4 regions of the Actinomadura rubteroloni genome follow, and region 1 is predicted to be linked to each of the others. Evidence: riboswitches for the same ligand, from Rfam matches in the RefSeq annotation. Region 1 holds a riboswitch; each other region holds the start of a gene.
What was found. Region 1 has a riboswitch for cobalamin ahead of BTM25_RS04525 (ribonucleoside-diphosphate reductase subunit alpha). Riboswitches for the same ligand answer to the same signal wherever they lie in the genome.
Positions count from the first base shown of each region.

Region 2: linked by a shared signal. The riboswitch ahead of cobN (cobaltochelatase subunit CobN) and the one ahead of BTM25_RS04525 (ribonucleoside-diphosphate reductase subunit alpha) in region 1 are both predicted to bind cobalamin.
Region 3: linked by a shared signal. The riboswitch ahead of BTM25_RS08545 (CbtB domain-containing protein) and the one ahead of BTM25_RS04525 (ribonucleoside-diphosphate reductase subunit alpha) in region 1 are both predicted to bind cobalamin.
Region 4: linked by a shared signal. The riboswitch ahead of metE (5-methyltetrahydropteroyltriglutamate--homocysteine S-methyltransferase) and the one ahead of BTM25_RS04525 (ribonucleoside-diphosphate reductase subunit alpha) in region 1 are both predicted to bind cobalamin.

Region 1 covers NZ_MTBP01000001.1:1,029,905-1,033,120, forward strand. Annotated here, with positions in the region: gene BTM25_RS04510 (copper resistance CopC family protein) at 1-148, opposite strand, end outside; gene BTM25_RS04515 (YcnI family copper-binding membrane protein) at 145-816, opposite strand; gene BTM25_RS04520 (hypothetical protein) at 887-1,462, opposite strand; cobalamin riboswitch at 1,560-1,782, shown strand; gene BTM25_RS04525 (ribonucleoside-diphosphate reductase subunit alpha) at 1,852-3,216, shown strand, end outside.
Region 2 covers NZ_MTBP01000001.1:1,194,547-1,197,762, forward strand. Annotated here, with positions in the region: gene cobN (cobaltochelatase subunit CobN) at 1-972, opposite strand, end outside; cobalamin riboswitch at 1,010-1,191, opposite strand; partial or broken gene BTM25_RS05250 (precorrin-3B synthase) at 1,232-2,317, shown strand; gene BTM25_RS05255 (precorrin-8X methylmutase) at 2,357-2,980, shown strand; gene BTM25_RS05260 (precorrin-2 C(20)-methyltransferase) at 2,977-3,216, shown strand, end outside.
Region 3 covers NZ_MTBP01000001.1:1,927,436-1,930,651, reverse strand. Annotated here, with positions in the region: gene BTM25_RS08560 (medium chain dehydrogenase/reductase family protein) at 1-6, opposite strand, end outside; gene BTM25_RS08555 (TetR/AcrR family transcriptional regulator) at 119-754, shown strand; gene BTM25_RS08550 (histidine phosphatase family protein) at 755-1,330, opposite strand; cobalamin riboswitch at 1,354-1,508, shown strand; gene BTM25_RS08545 (CbtB domain-containing protein) at 1,543-1,767, shown strand; gene BTM25_RS08540 (CbtA family protein) at 1,802-2,650, shown strand; gene BTM25_RS08535 (SRPBCC family protein) at 3,176-3,216, opposite strand, start outside.
Region 4 covers NZ_MTBP01000001.1:287,493-290,708, reverse strand. Annotated here, with positions in the region: gene metE (5-methyltetrahydropteroyltriglutamate--homocysteine S-methyltransferase) at 1-1,958, opposite strand, end outside; cobalamin riboswitch at 2,096-2,276, opposite strand; gene BTM25_RS01360 (sulfatase-like hydrolase/transferase) at 2,388-3,216, shown strand, end outside.

The DNA of each region.
Region 1 (3,216 bases):
CCTGGCCCGGGTCGGCGACGGTCGCGCCGGCGCTCGGGCTGGTCGACCGCAGCGCCGTGTGCGCCGACGCGGGGGTCGCCGGGACCGCGAGCGCCAGTGCGCCGCCCGCCGCGAGGACCGCGGCGATCCGTGAGCGGACGGTCGTCATGCCCGGCTCCGCGACCGGGTCAGCGCGAACACGCCCGTGCCGACGCCGAGCACCCCGGCGACGAGCCCGAGGCCGCCGAGCAGGCGCGCCGTGTCGTCGGAGTCGGAGTCGGACGGTTTCGCGGCGGCGGCGGGCGTCGCCGAGCCCTTGGCGACGAGCGTCACCGAGGGCGCCGGATGCTCGGGCTCGGTGGCCCCGCCGGGATTCTGGTCCCACTTGACGACGTCGCCGCCCGAGTAGGTCTGCTCGGCGGGGAACAGGAGGCGGTCGGTGTCGGCGGGAAGGGGGCCGAGGGAGACGTCGAACTCCTCGAACTGGCCGGGGTCGATCTTGCCGCCCGTCCAGGTGATGGTCGCGGGCGCCTTGGTGAGCTGCGTGCCCTCGACGGTGACGGGCTTGGGCAGCGCGGCCTCCTCGACCTTCGCCGTCCAGCCGGGGACGGGACGCACCGAGACCGACGTGATCGGGTGGTCCTGCGGCAGGTGGACGACGAGCTTGACGGTCGACGCGTCGTCCCGCTCGTTCGGCACCCGGAAGCTGATCTTGGTGTAGCCGCCCTTCTCGGCGGTGCGGGGGTTGGCGGTGACGTGCGCGGACGCGGACGGGCCGAGGCCGAGCACGGCGACGGCGGCGAGGCCCGCCACAAGGGTGATCCGGCGAACCGGCATGGTGGTGCTCCGTTTCGAGACGTACGAGAAGAACCCGGGTGCCGAAGGCGGCCGGGTGACGTTGCGGCGCTCAGCCGAGCGCCCTCGAAACGGACGGCGGCCCCCGCCGGACCACGTCGTGCCGCAGCACGCGGACCACCGGACGCGGCCGGACGGCCGGAACCGGACGCGGAGCCGCCGGAGCCGAAGGACGCGAAAGAACCAGGAGGAGCCGCGCGGGCCGTCCGGCGAGCCGGCGCGCGAGCCCCCACACGGCGCGTTCGCCCCGCCGCAGCCACCACGCCGACACGAGCGCCGCGCCGAGGTGCGCGAGCGTCATCCACGAGCCGGAGTGGTGTTCGACGGGCGCCGGGACGGTCGCCGCGTGATGCATGACCATCCCCGGCCGGGACGACCCGCTGAACAGGCAGTGCAGCGCGTACTGCCCGCCGACGAGCACGCCGGTGATCGTGCGGAGCGACCGCTCGCGTCCGGCCAGCGCGAACCCGAGCAGCGCCGAGCCGCCGAACCCGGCCGTGACCGCCGCGACGGACACCGCGCACGACGACGCGACCGCGTGTCCGGAAACCGCGAGCACCGTGCACACGGTCGCGAAAACGACCGCGCGGGCGGCGCGCGACGACGGAACAGGGGCGGGCGGACTCATCTCGCCGACCATCGTAGAGCCGACGTCCGCGGCGTGACGCACCCCCCAACACTCCCTACATGTGGGACGGATGCAAAGCCGATCAACTAGATGTAGGGTCGTGGCCCGTGCTGGTTCGTCCCCGGCCGGAACCGGCCGGGGACGTCGCAAGAGGGAACCCGGTGTGATTCCGGGACTGCCCCGCAGCGGTGAGCGGGAACGACCGCCGTCACAGAGCACTGGACCCCGAGCCGGGGACCGGGAAGCGACGGCCACTAGGCCGCACCGAACGAGGTGCGACGCCCGCGAGTCCGAAGACCTGCCAGTACGACGGGAACGTCCAGGCTTCGCGGGAGGCCGGGCGCGGCGTCGCCGCGTGCCCTTCCGCGTCCGCGAGGGGAAGAGGGCACGTGACACAGGAACTCATCGCGCCGCCGGGACCGGCCGCCGAGGTGGAGCGCGCGTGCGCCGGGCTGGACGGCGTCGACCCCGCCCGGGTGCTCGCCGACGGCGGCGACCGCGAGCAGGCGGTGCGCGAGGCCGCCGCGCTGGTCGCGGTGGAGCCCGCGTACTCGCGCGTCGCGGCGCGGCTGCTGGCCGGGCTGATCGCGGACGAGGCCGCCGCCGAGGGCGTCACGACGTTCGCGGGCTCGGTGGCCGCCGCGCACGCGCAGGGCCTGCTGAACGAGCGGACCGCGACGTTCGTCGCCCGCAACGCCGACGCCCTCGACGCGCTGGTCGACCACGCCGATGACGACAGGTTCGAGTACTTCGGCCTGCGCACCCTCTACGACCGGTACCTGCTGCGGCATCCGTCCACGCGCCGCGTCCTGGAGCGTCCGCAGCACTTCTGGCTGCGCGTCGCGGCCGGGCTCGCCGACACGGTCGAGGAGGCCGCCGAGCTGTACGCGCTGCTCGGCGGGCTCGCCTACCTGCCCAGCTCGCCGACACTGTTCAACTCCGGCGCGCGCCGCCCGCAGCTCTCGTCCTGCTTCCTGCTGGACGCGCCGCGCGACGAGCTGGAGTCCATCTACGCGCGGTACGCGCAGGTCGCGCGGCTCAGCAAGTACGCGGGCGGCATCGGGATCTCGTGGACGCGCGTCCGGTCGCGCGGCTCGCTGATCCGGGGGACGAACGGGCACTCCAACGGCATCGTCCCGTGGCTGCGGACGCTGGACAGCTCCGTCGCGGCCGTCAACCAGGGCGGACGCCGCAAGGGCGCGGCCTGCGTCTACCTGGAGCCGTGGCACGCCGACGTCGAGGAGTTCCTCGAACTGCGCGACAACACCGGAGAGGACGCGCGCCGCACCCACAACCTCAACCTCGCGAACTGGATCCCGGACGAGTTCATGCGCCGGGTCGAGGCCGACGAGGACTGGTCGCTGTTCGACCCGAAGGAGGTCCCCGAGCTGACGGACCTGTGGGGCGACGCGTTCGACGCGGCGTACCGGGCGGCGGAGAAGGCGGGACGGTTCGTCCGGCGGATCCCGGCGCGGCGGCTGTACGGCCGGATGATGCGGACGCTCGCCGAGACGGGCAACGGCTGGATGACGTTCAAGGACGCCGCCAACCGCGCCTGCAACCAGACCGCCGAGCCGGAGAACGTCGTCCACCTGTCGAACCTGTGCACGGAGATCCTGGAGGTCACGTCCGACGGCGAGACGGCCGTCTGCAACCTCGGGTCGGTCAACCTCGCCGCGCACACCGGCCCGGACGGCGTGGACTGGGAGCGGCTGCGCCGGACCGTCCGGACGGCCGTCCGCTTCCTGGACCGG
Region 2 (3,216 bases), 160 kb from region 1:
GGCCGGGACGTGCCGGAGCCGTCCGTGCCGCACCGCGATCCCGGCGACGCGGGCGGCGCGCTCGGGGTCGGCGGCGTAGACGCTCAGGCCGTCCTCGTCGATGCGCTTGAACGAGAACGGGACGGTGATGAGCCGTCCGTCGAACTCGGGCACCGCGACCTGCGTCGCCGTGTCCAGCGGGGACAGGCCGTCGTCGCTCGCCTCCCACGTCGCGCGGTCGCCGGTCAGGCAGAGGCCCTGCAGGATCGGGACGTCCAGGGCGGCGAGCGCGCCCGCGTCCCACGCCTCGTCGTCGCCGCCCGCGCCGGCGAGCGCCGGTTTCGTCCCGCCCGCCGCGAGGACGGTCACGACCAGCGCGTCCGCGCGGCCCAGTTCGGCAAGCAGCGCTTGGTCGGCGGTGCGCAAGGATGCGCAGAAGATCGGCAGGGCGCGTCCGCCCGCGTTCTCGATCGCGTCGCAGAGCGTCTCCACGAACGCGGTGTTCCCGGCGAGGTGGTGCGCGCGGTAGTACAGGACGCCGATCAGCGGGCCGTCGCCCGGCGAGGGCGCGCGGTCGAGCGTGCCCCAGGCGGGCGTCGCGGCGGGCGGCGCGAACCCGTGCCCGGTCAGCAGGACGGTGTCGGACAGGAACCGGTGCATTTCGCGCAGGTTCGCCGGGCCGCCGTGCGCGAGGTAGGCGTGCGCCTCGGCGGCGACACCGGCCGGGACGGTCGACAGTTCCATCAGCTCGGCGTCCGGCGCCTGCTCGCCGCTGATCACGACGACGGGGCGCGGGCCGCGCAGCAGCGCGTCGAGGCCGTCCTCCCAGGCGCGGCGCCCGCCGAGCAGCCGGACGATCACGAGATCGGTGCCGTCCACGAGTTCCGGCAGGTCGGCCGGGTCCACCCGGGACGGGTTGGCGAGACGGAACGCTGTTCCGGAAGAACGTGCGCTCAGCAGGTCGGTGTCCGAGGTGGACAGCAGCAGAAACACGCGGTCGTGTCCTCACCCGGGATCCTCGCCCCGAATCGAAGGGTCGCCGCGACAGGGGAGTCTCCTGGCTCCCGGATCGGCGCTCGCCCCGGCCTTCCCGCTCGCGCAGTGGCCTGTGACGGGGTTCGCTCCCCGGTGACAGTGGCGGGACCGCGCCGGATTCACACCGGCTTCCTCCGCTTTGTCGCTGATCACCACTCTGGTCATCGCGGACATCCGCGTCAAGCTCGGAACGGCCGGGCGCTTAGGATCGGCGGCTGTGACGAACCGCTCCGGCCCCGACGCGTGCCCCGGCGCCGTCCGCGTGCACCAGGCCGCCGACGGTCTGCTCGCGCGCGTCCGGCTGCCCGGCGGCGCGCTGTCCCCGGCCGGCTTCGCGGCGCTGGCCGCCGCCGCGCGCGACCTGGGCGACGGGCGGCTCGACCTGACCTCGCGCGGCAACGTGCAGCTCCGGGGGCTCGCGGACGGCGTCGCGCTCGCGGCCCGGCTGCGGGACGCGGGTTTGCTGCCGTCCGTCGCGCACGAACGGGTGCGCAACATTCTCGCCAGCGTCCTTTCCGGACGGGACGGGCGGGGCTTTCTCGACGTCCGTCCTCTGGTCGCGCAGTTCGATGCGGGATTGTGCGCCGACCCGGCGCTCGCCGACCTTCCCGGACGCTTTCTCTTCGCCTTCGACGACGGGCGCGGCGACGTGACCGCCCTGCGTCCCGACCTCGGCGTCCTCGCGCTCGACGCGGCGACGTTCGCGCTGGTCCTGGCCGGTCGCGACAGCGGCGTCCGGGTCGCGCCGGCCGACGCCGTGCGCGTTCTGCTGGACGTCGCCCGGACGTTCCTCGCCGTGCGCGGAACGGCGTGGCGCATGGCCGAACTGGAGAACCCGGCGGAACGGCTCGGCCTTTCCGGCGGCACTCCGATCGCCGTCCCGCACGGCGAATTCCCCGCACCCGGAATCACCGCGCAGAAAGACGGACGGACGGCCGTGACGGCGCTCGTCCCGCTCGGCCGGCTCGAACCCGCGCACCTCGCCGCGCTCACCGGCCACGAGATCATCGCCACGCCGCGCCGGACCGTCGTCGTGCCGGACACGACCGCCGCCACCGCCGCCGCGCTCACCGCCGCCGGACTCGTCCTGGACCCCGGCTCGCCCTGGCACGGCGTCACCGCATGCGCCGGACAACCCGGCTGCGCCAAGTCCCTGACCGACGTCCGCACCGACGCCCGCACCACCGCGCGTGCCGATGCTGACGGCGTGCTTGTTGTGTCGGGCGGGTTGCCCGTTCACTGGTCCGGCTGCGAGCGGCAGTGTGGTCGGCCCGCCGGACGGCACGTCGCCGTCGTCGCGACCCCCGCGGGCTACGACGTCCGCCACCCAACGGAGGATCCTGTGATCGACTACGTCCGCGACGGCGCCGAGATCTACCGGCGCTCGTTCGCGACGATCCGCGCCGAGGCGGACCTGGACGGCCTGCCCGCCGACGTCGCCCGCGTCGCGGTCCGCATGATCCACGCGTGCGGGATGGTGGACCTGGTGGACGACCTCGACGTCGCGCCCGGCGCCGTCGAAGCCGCCCGCGCCGCGCTGCTGGACGGCCGTCCGGTGCTGTGCGACGCCGCGATGGTCGCCGCCGGGATCACGCGCCGCCGCCTGCCCGCGCGCAACGAGGTCATCTGCACGCTCGGCGACCCCCGCGTCCCGGACCTCGCCGCGCGGCTCGGCACCACCCGCAGCGCCGCCGCGCTCGACCTGTGGGGCGACAGGCTGGACAGCGCCGTCGTCGCGATCGGCAACGCCCCGACCGCGCTGTTCCGGCTGCTGGAGCTGGTCGCGGCGGGCGCGCCGCGTCCGGCGGCCGTGCTCGGGATCCCGGTCGGGTTCATCGGCGCGGCCGAGTCCAAGGACGCCCTCGCCGCCTCCGACCTGCCGCATCTCGTCGTCCGGGGACGGCGCGGCGGCAGCGCGATGACCGCCGCCGCCGTGAACGCGATCGCCGCCGAGGACGAGTCGTGACCGGCCGCCTGTACGGCGTCGGGCTCGGCCCCGGCGATCCCGAGCTGATCACGCTGAAGGCCGCGCGGCTCATCGAGGCGGCCGACGTCGTCGTGTTCCACGCCGCCCGGCACGGCCGCAGCCACGCCCGTGCGATCGCCGCCGCGCATCTGCGCGACGGGCAGATCGAGGAACCGCTGATCTACCCGGTCACGACCGAGGCGTCCGCCGACTACCGGACGGTCATCGAGGCGTTC
Region 3 (3,216 bases), 900 kb from region 1:
GTTCACGGCGATCTCCTGTACCTAGAGGCTCATGCTTTCGTTAGAAGTTATAACCGGACGCTTGGATGAGTGTCAATAGCGTTCGTGATACCTTCTAACTGGAGTCGGGGAGGTGGTCATGGCGGGTACAGCCACGCCGCGCGAGCGCTATCGCGCCCAGGTCCGCGCCGAGATCAAGGGGCACGCGCGGGAGCAGATCGCCACGACGGGCGCGTCGGCACTTTCGCTCAACGCGATCGCCAAGCGGATGGGGATGAGCGGGCCCGCGCTCTACCGCTACTACTCGGGCCGCGACGAGCTGATCACCGACCTCGTCCGGGACGCCTACCGCAGCCTCGCCGACACGCTCGGATCAGCGGCCGAAGCGGGCGCCGACCTCGCCGGACTGGCGCACGCCCTGCGCGCCTGGGCGCTGGAGGACCCGCAGCGGTACCTGCTCATCTACGGCACGCCCGTCCCCGGCTACCACGCGCCGGACGACATCACCCTCATCGCGTCCGAGACGATGGCGCTCCTGCTCGACGCCTGCATGACGCTGGACCCGCCGGCGACGCCGCTCGACGCGCACCTGGCCGACCACCGCGCCTGGGCGGGCGACCACCCGGCGCCGCCCGCCGTGCTGCACAAGGCGCTGAGCTTCTGGACACGGATGCACGGCGTCCTGTCCCTGGAAGTCGCCGGTCAATTCACCGGAATGGGCTTCGACCCGGCGCAGCTCTACGCGGCCGAACTCGCGGACGTCTTGGCCGACTGACTACCCGGCCGCAAGCGGATGCCCGGTCTCGCGCAGCCTCCACCGGCCGCCGTCGCGGGACAGGACGGTCAGCGACAGCGGCTCCGTGTCGATCCGCCAGAACCCGCCGGGCGGCGCGGCCAGCACGTGCAGGACGGCGGCGCGGATCAACGCGGGATGCGTGACGGCCGCAACCCGCAGCGAACCCGCCGGCAGACGCTCCAACCACGTCGCCATGCGCGCCATCGCCCGGGACAGCGGCTCACCGCCGTGGGGAGAAGCGTCCGGGTCCGACATCCACGCGACCAGGCCCGCCGGATCCTCGGTCTCCAGTTCGGACAGCGTACGGCCGCGCCATCCGGCGACGTCCACGTCCGCGAGAAGCGGGTCGGTGGCCGCGTCCAGGCCGAGTGCCTGCGCGGTCGCGCGGCAGCGGGCCTCGGGACCCCGGTAGGCGACGTCGATCCGCCGGAGCGCGCCACGGCGTTCGCGGGCTGCGGCCAGGCCGTGCGCGGTGAGCGGTTCGTCGTCCGGGAAGCGGGCGGAGCGGGTCGCCTCCGTCGGCGCGTGCGCGACGAGGAAAAGCCGGACCGTCACCGCCCGGTGACCGAGACGGACGTGAACAGCCTTTCATTGACGGTTCGACGCGCGGAGCTTAAGGTCACGACGGTAGATGGTAGGGGAAGTCGGTGGAAATCCGGCACGGTCGCGCCACTGTGATCCGTCCCGTCCCGGGACCGGAGAGTCAGACCTCCGCCATCGCAAACGGTCCATCGAGCGTGGGACGCAGGATCCCCGGGAGGCCCCACATGAGCACGTCCACCACCCTTGACGGTGCGCGCACCGGCTCCACCCCCGTCGTCCTCGGCGGCACGCGCGCCGCCCTGTGGCTGTTCGGCACCGTTCTGCTCGGTGTGGCGCTGTACTACTTCATCGGCATCGACCAGGGCGCCACCTCGGTGTTCGGCAACGACACGCACGTGCACGAGTTTGTCCACGACGCGCGGCACTTCCTCGGTTTCCCCTGCCACTGATCCACGGCACCGGACACAACTGAAGGAGTAGGCCGTGGAACGGCACTTCATCGTCCGCGGCATGGCCGTGGGCGCGATCGGCGGGCTGCTGGCGTTTCTGTTCGCCCGGATCTTCGCCGAGCCGCAGATCCAGAAGGCGATCGACTACGAGAGCGGCCGCCACACCGCCCAGTCCGCGCTCGACAAGGCAGCCGGACTGGCCGTCGAGCACGAGCACGCCGAACCATTCAGCCGCGCCTTCCAGGGCAACGTCGGCATCGGCGTGGGCATCATCGCGTTCGGTATCGCCATGGGCGCGCTGTACGCCGTCGCTTATGCGCTGGCCTGCGGACGCACGGGCAAGGTCCGGCCGCGGACGCTCGCACTGCTGGTCGCCGGGGGCGGTTTCCTCGCCCTGTACCTGATCCCGTTCGCCAAGTACCCCGCCAATCCCCCGGCCATCGGTCACGAGGACACGATCCGGGAGCGCAGCGGGCTCTACCTGCTGATGGTCGGGATCTCGATCGTCGTCCTGGTGGCCGGGGCGTGGCTCGGGCAGCGGCTCCAGGCCCGCTTCGGCACGTGGAACGCCACGCTGCTCGCCGTCCTGGCCTGCGCGGTGGTTCTCGGCGCGGTGATGCTCGTCCTGCCGTCCTTCGGCGAGCTCAGTGCGAACGTCGAGGCGTACGGACATCACGCCACCGAGACACCGCTGCCCCTGCGAGACGCGCAAGGACGCATCGTCTACCCCGGCTTCCCCGCCGACACCCTGTTCGCCTTCCGCTTCTTCTCGGTTGCAGCGCAGGCCGTTCTGTGGGGGACGATCGGGCTGTGTTTCGCGCCGCTCGCCGAACGCCTGCTCGGCCCGCGTCCGGACACGAACGCGGCACCCGCCACCGTCTGACCCGCCGCCCCGTGAGAACCGACAGGGTTCGCTCGTGCGCCGCATCCTCAACGCGCTGCACGGCCCCGTTGGCTCGCCATGAAACGGCACGTAGTTAGCAGGCTGGTTCAGTGCGGGCGGGCAACCGCCGGTTCTGCCTTGCGGGTTCTCACTTCACCGGAGCGAGCGCAGGGCGCTCAGCGGATCGTGACCGGCGGGCGCGGCGTCAGACCAAGGGCTTACCGTCGGCGAAGAGGCCTCCGGTCGGGCCGTCAGGCGGACAGGATGGCGGCCCGGACGCCACAGGACGGCTACCCATCGAATCACCCCAGCTCGTGCGCTTCACCGGTGACCGTTGGAAGCTGTTCGGCCAGGTCGTCGACACCCGCAAAGCGCCTGGGCGGCTAACACATGCCGGCGGGAGGCTGGCCCGCGCGGGCCAGCCTCCCGCCCGGACGGCCCGAGAAAGAGGCCCCCGCTCGCCGCTCTCGCCCTGGTGGGAGACCAGCAGCGCACTCATCGCAGGCAGCCACTGGGCGGCATCGATCAGGTGCCGGTGGAGCTCCGTTCGCTTCTGGTCGCCTCGC
Region 4 (3,216 bases), 740 kb from region 1:
GCCTCGACGCTGGTGACGTCCGCGTCGAGGTCGCCGATCGCGCCGATGATCTCGCCGAACTCCGCGTAGCACATGTGCGTGTGGATCTGCGTGGCGTCCGCGACCCCGGACGTCGCGAGCCGGAACGCCCCGACCGCCCACGCCAGGTAGTCCGCGTGCTCCGCGCGGCGCGGCGGCAGGAGTTCGCGGAGCGCGGGCTCGTCCACCTGGACGACGCCGATCCCGGCCGCCTCCAGGTCGCCGATCTCGTCCCGCAGCGCCAGCGCGACCTGCCGCGCGGTGTCGGCGAGCGGCTGGTCGTCGCGGACGAACGACCACGCCAGCATCGTCACCGGCCCGGTCAGCATCCCCTTCACCGGGCGGTTCGTCAGCGACTGGGCGTAGGTCGTCCACTCGACGGTCATCGGACGCGGACGCGACACGTCGCCGTACAGGATCGGCGGCCGTACGCAGCGCGTGCCGTACGACTGCACCCAGCCGTGCTCGGTGGCGGCGTACCCGTCGAGCTGTTCGGCGAAGTACTGGACCATGTCGTTGCGTTCGGGCTCGCCGTGGACGAGGACGTCCAGCCCGATGTCCTCCTGGAGCCGGACGACCCGGGCGATCTCATCCTTCATCGCCCGCGTGTAGGCGGCGTCGTCGAGCCGTCCGGCCTTGTGGTCGGCGCGGGCGCGGCGGAGCGCGGCGGTCTGCGGGAACGACCCGATCGTCGTCGTGGCGAGGTCGGGCAGGCCGAGCCGGGCGCGCTGCGCGGCGAACCGGACGGCCCGGTCGCCGCGCCGCGCGTCGTCGAGCACGTCCAGCCGGGCGCGGACCCGGGGGTCGGGACGCGGACGCGCCGGAGCCGGGGCGTCCAGGTCGAGCGTGCGGCCGAGCGCGACCACCTCGGCGACCTTCTGCCGCGCGAACGCCAGCCGTCCGCGCACGTCGGCGGGCAGCGCGGTCTCGGCGTCCAGGTCGAGCGGGACGTGCAGCAGCGAGCACGACGTGCTCACCTCGACCTTGTCGCTGAGCCCGAGCAGCGCCGGGAGGACCGCCTTGACCCGTGCGACGTCGGTGCGCCACACGTTGCGGCCGTCAACCATGCCCGCAACGACGGTCGTCCGAGGCAGGCCGCCGATCGAACCGAGGACGTCCACGTTGCGCGGCCCGGCCACGAAGTCCAGCGCCACCGCTTCCACCGGGGCCGTACCGAGTGCGCGCAGTGCGTCCGCGCCGATCGTCCCGAAGTAGGACGCGACGAGGATCCGGGGCCGGCTGGGCAGCGCCGCGAGCCGCCGGTAGACCCGCGCGAGCGCCGCCGTCTCGGCGTCGGTGCGGTCGGCGACGAACGCGGGCTCGTCGAGCTGCACCCACGCCGCGCCCGCCCCGGCGAGGCGTTCCAGCAGCTCGGCGTACACCTCGACCAGGCCGTCGAGCAGGTCGAGCGGCCGGAACCCGGCGGGCGCGTCCGGCGCCGCCTTGGCCAGCAGCAGGTAGGTCAGCGGGCCCACCAGCACCGGACGGGTCTCGACGCCGAGCCCGCGCGCCTCCTGGTACTCGGCGATCGGCTTCGCCCGCGCGCCCTCGGCCAGCGCGAACCGGGTGCCGGGACCGATCTCCGGGACGATGTAGTGGTAGTTGGTGTCGAACCACTTCGTCATCTCCAGCGCCGGGACGTCCGGGACACCGCGCGCCATCGCGAAGTACCGATCCAGCCCGGTGAGATGGCGGTACCGGTCGGGCACCGCGTCGACCAGCACGCTGGTGTCGAGCATGTGGTCGTAGAGCGAGAAGGTGTTGGACGGGATCGTGTCGAGGCCCGCGTCGCGCAGCTCCGTCCACACCGCGCGGCGCAGCTCGCGTGCGGTGCGGGTGAGCGCGGCGGCGTCCGACCGTCCGGCCCAGTAGTCCTCGACGGCGAACTTCAGTTCCCTGTGGGCACCGATCCGGGGGTATCCGAGGATCGTCGTTCTCATCGGCAGCATCCCTCGCCTTGCCAGGCGCGGCGTCCGGAGACGGCTCGGCGCGCACGGCGGGGCTCACCCCGGCGGGCGCGTCCCGGGCCCTCCCACGAGGCCGCGGACCACCGCGCGCCGGGCGGCGCGCGGGCGGAGGCAGGTCTTCGGACTCGCGGGCGCCATGCCGGACGGGCATGTCCTACTGGCCGTCGCTTCCCAGGCGGGTGCGCCCAGTGCGTATGACGGCGGTCGTTCCCACTCACCGCTGCGGGGCAGTCCCGGATTCGCACCGGGTTCCCTCTTACGACACCCGGATCGCGGGGACCCGGGTGAACCGTCCGCGTTCCCGAGTCTAGCGATGCTCTATCCCTACCGTTTAAGTTGACAATCCGCCGACGGCTGCTCCATGATCGCGAACGTTGTCCCCTCGCTGCCCTGGAGTCTGTTTTGAGTGGTTTTGAGCCGTCGCGGCGGAACGTGCTCGCGGCCGGGGCCGGCGGCGCGCTGGCGGCGGCCCTCACCGCCCGTCCCGCCGCCGCGGCGTCGGCGCGGCGGCCGAACATCCTGTGGCTGATCAGCGAGGACAACAACCCCTACATCGGCGCGTACGGCGACCGGGTGGCACGCACGCCGACGCTGGACCGGCTCGCGCGGGACGGCGTCCGGTACGAGAACGCCTTCTCCGCCGCGCCCGTCTGCGCGCCGTCGCGGTTCGCGCTGGTCACCGGCCTGCCCGCCGAGACCAGCGGCCCGGCCGAGAACATGCGCGCCGTCGGGCGCCTGCCGTCGTTCGCGCGGGCCGTCCCGGAGTACCTGCGCGCGGCCGGCTACTACTGCACGAACAACGCCAAGAGCGACTACAACTCGCCGATCGACCCGGCGCGGGTGTGGGACGCGTCCAGCACCACCGCGCACTGGCGGAACCGCCCCGCCGACGCCCCGTTCTACTCGGTCTTCACCTACATGACGACCCACGAGTCGCAGATCTTCACCGCCGGGCCCGGCCGCACGCGCCCCGAGGACGTCCGCGTCCCCGCCTACGTGCCCGACGTGCCCGCGATCCGCGAAGACCGCGCCCGGTACTACGACCTGATGGAGAAGATGGACGGGCAACTCGCCGCCCGCCTGGCCGAACTGGAAGCCGACGGGCTCGCCGAGGACACCATCGTGTTCTACTTCGGCGACAACGGCGGCATCCTCCCCCGCAGCAAGCGGTACTGCTACGACAGCGGACTGCGCACACCCCTGATCGTCCGGTATCCGCGCAAATGGGCGC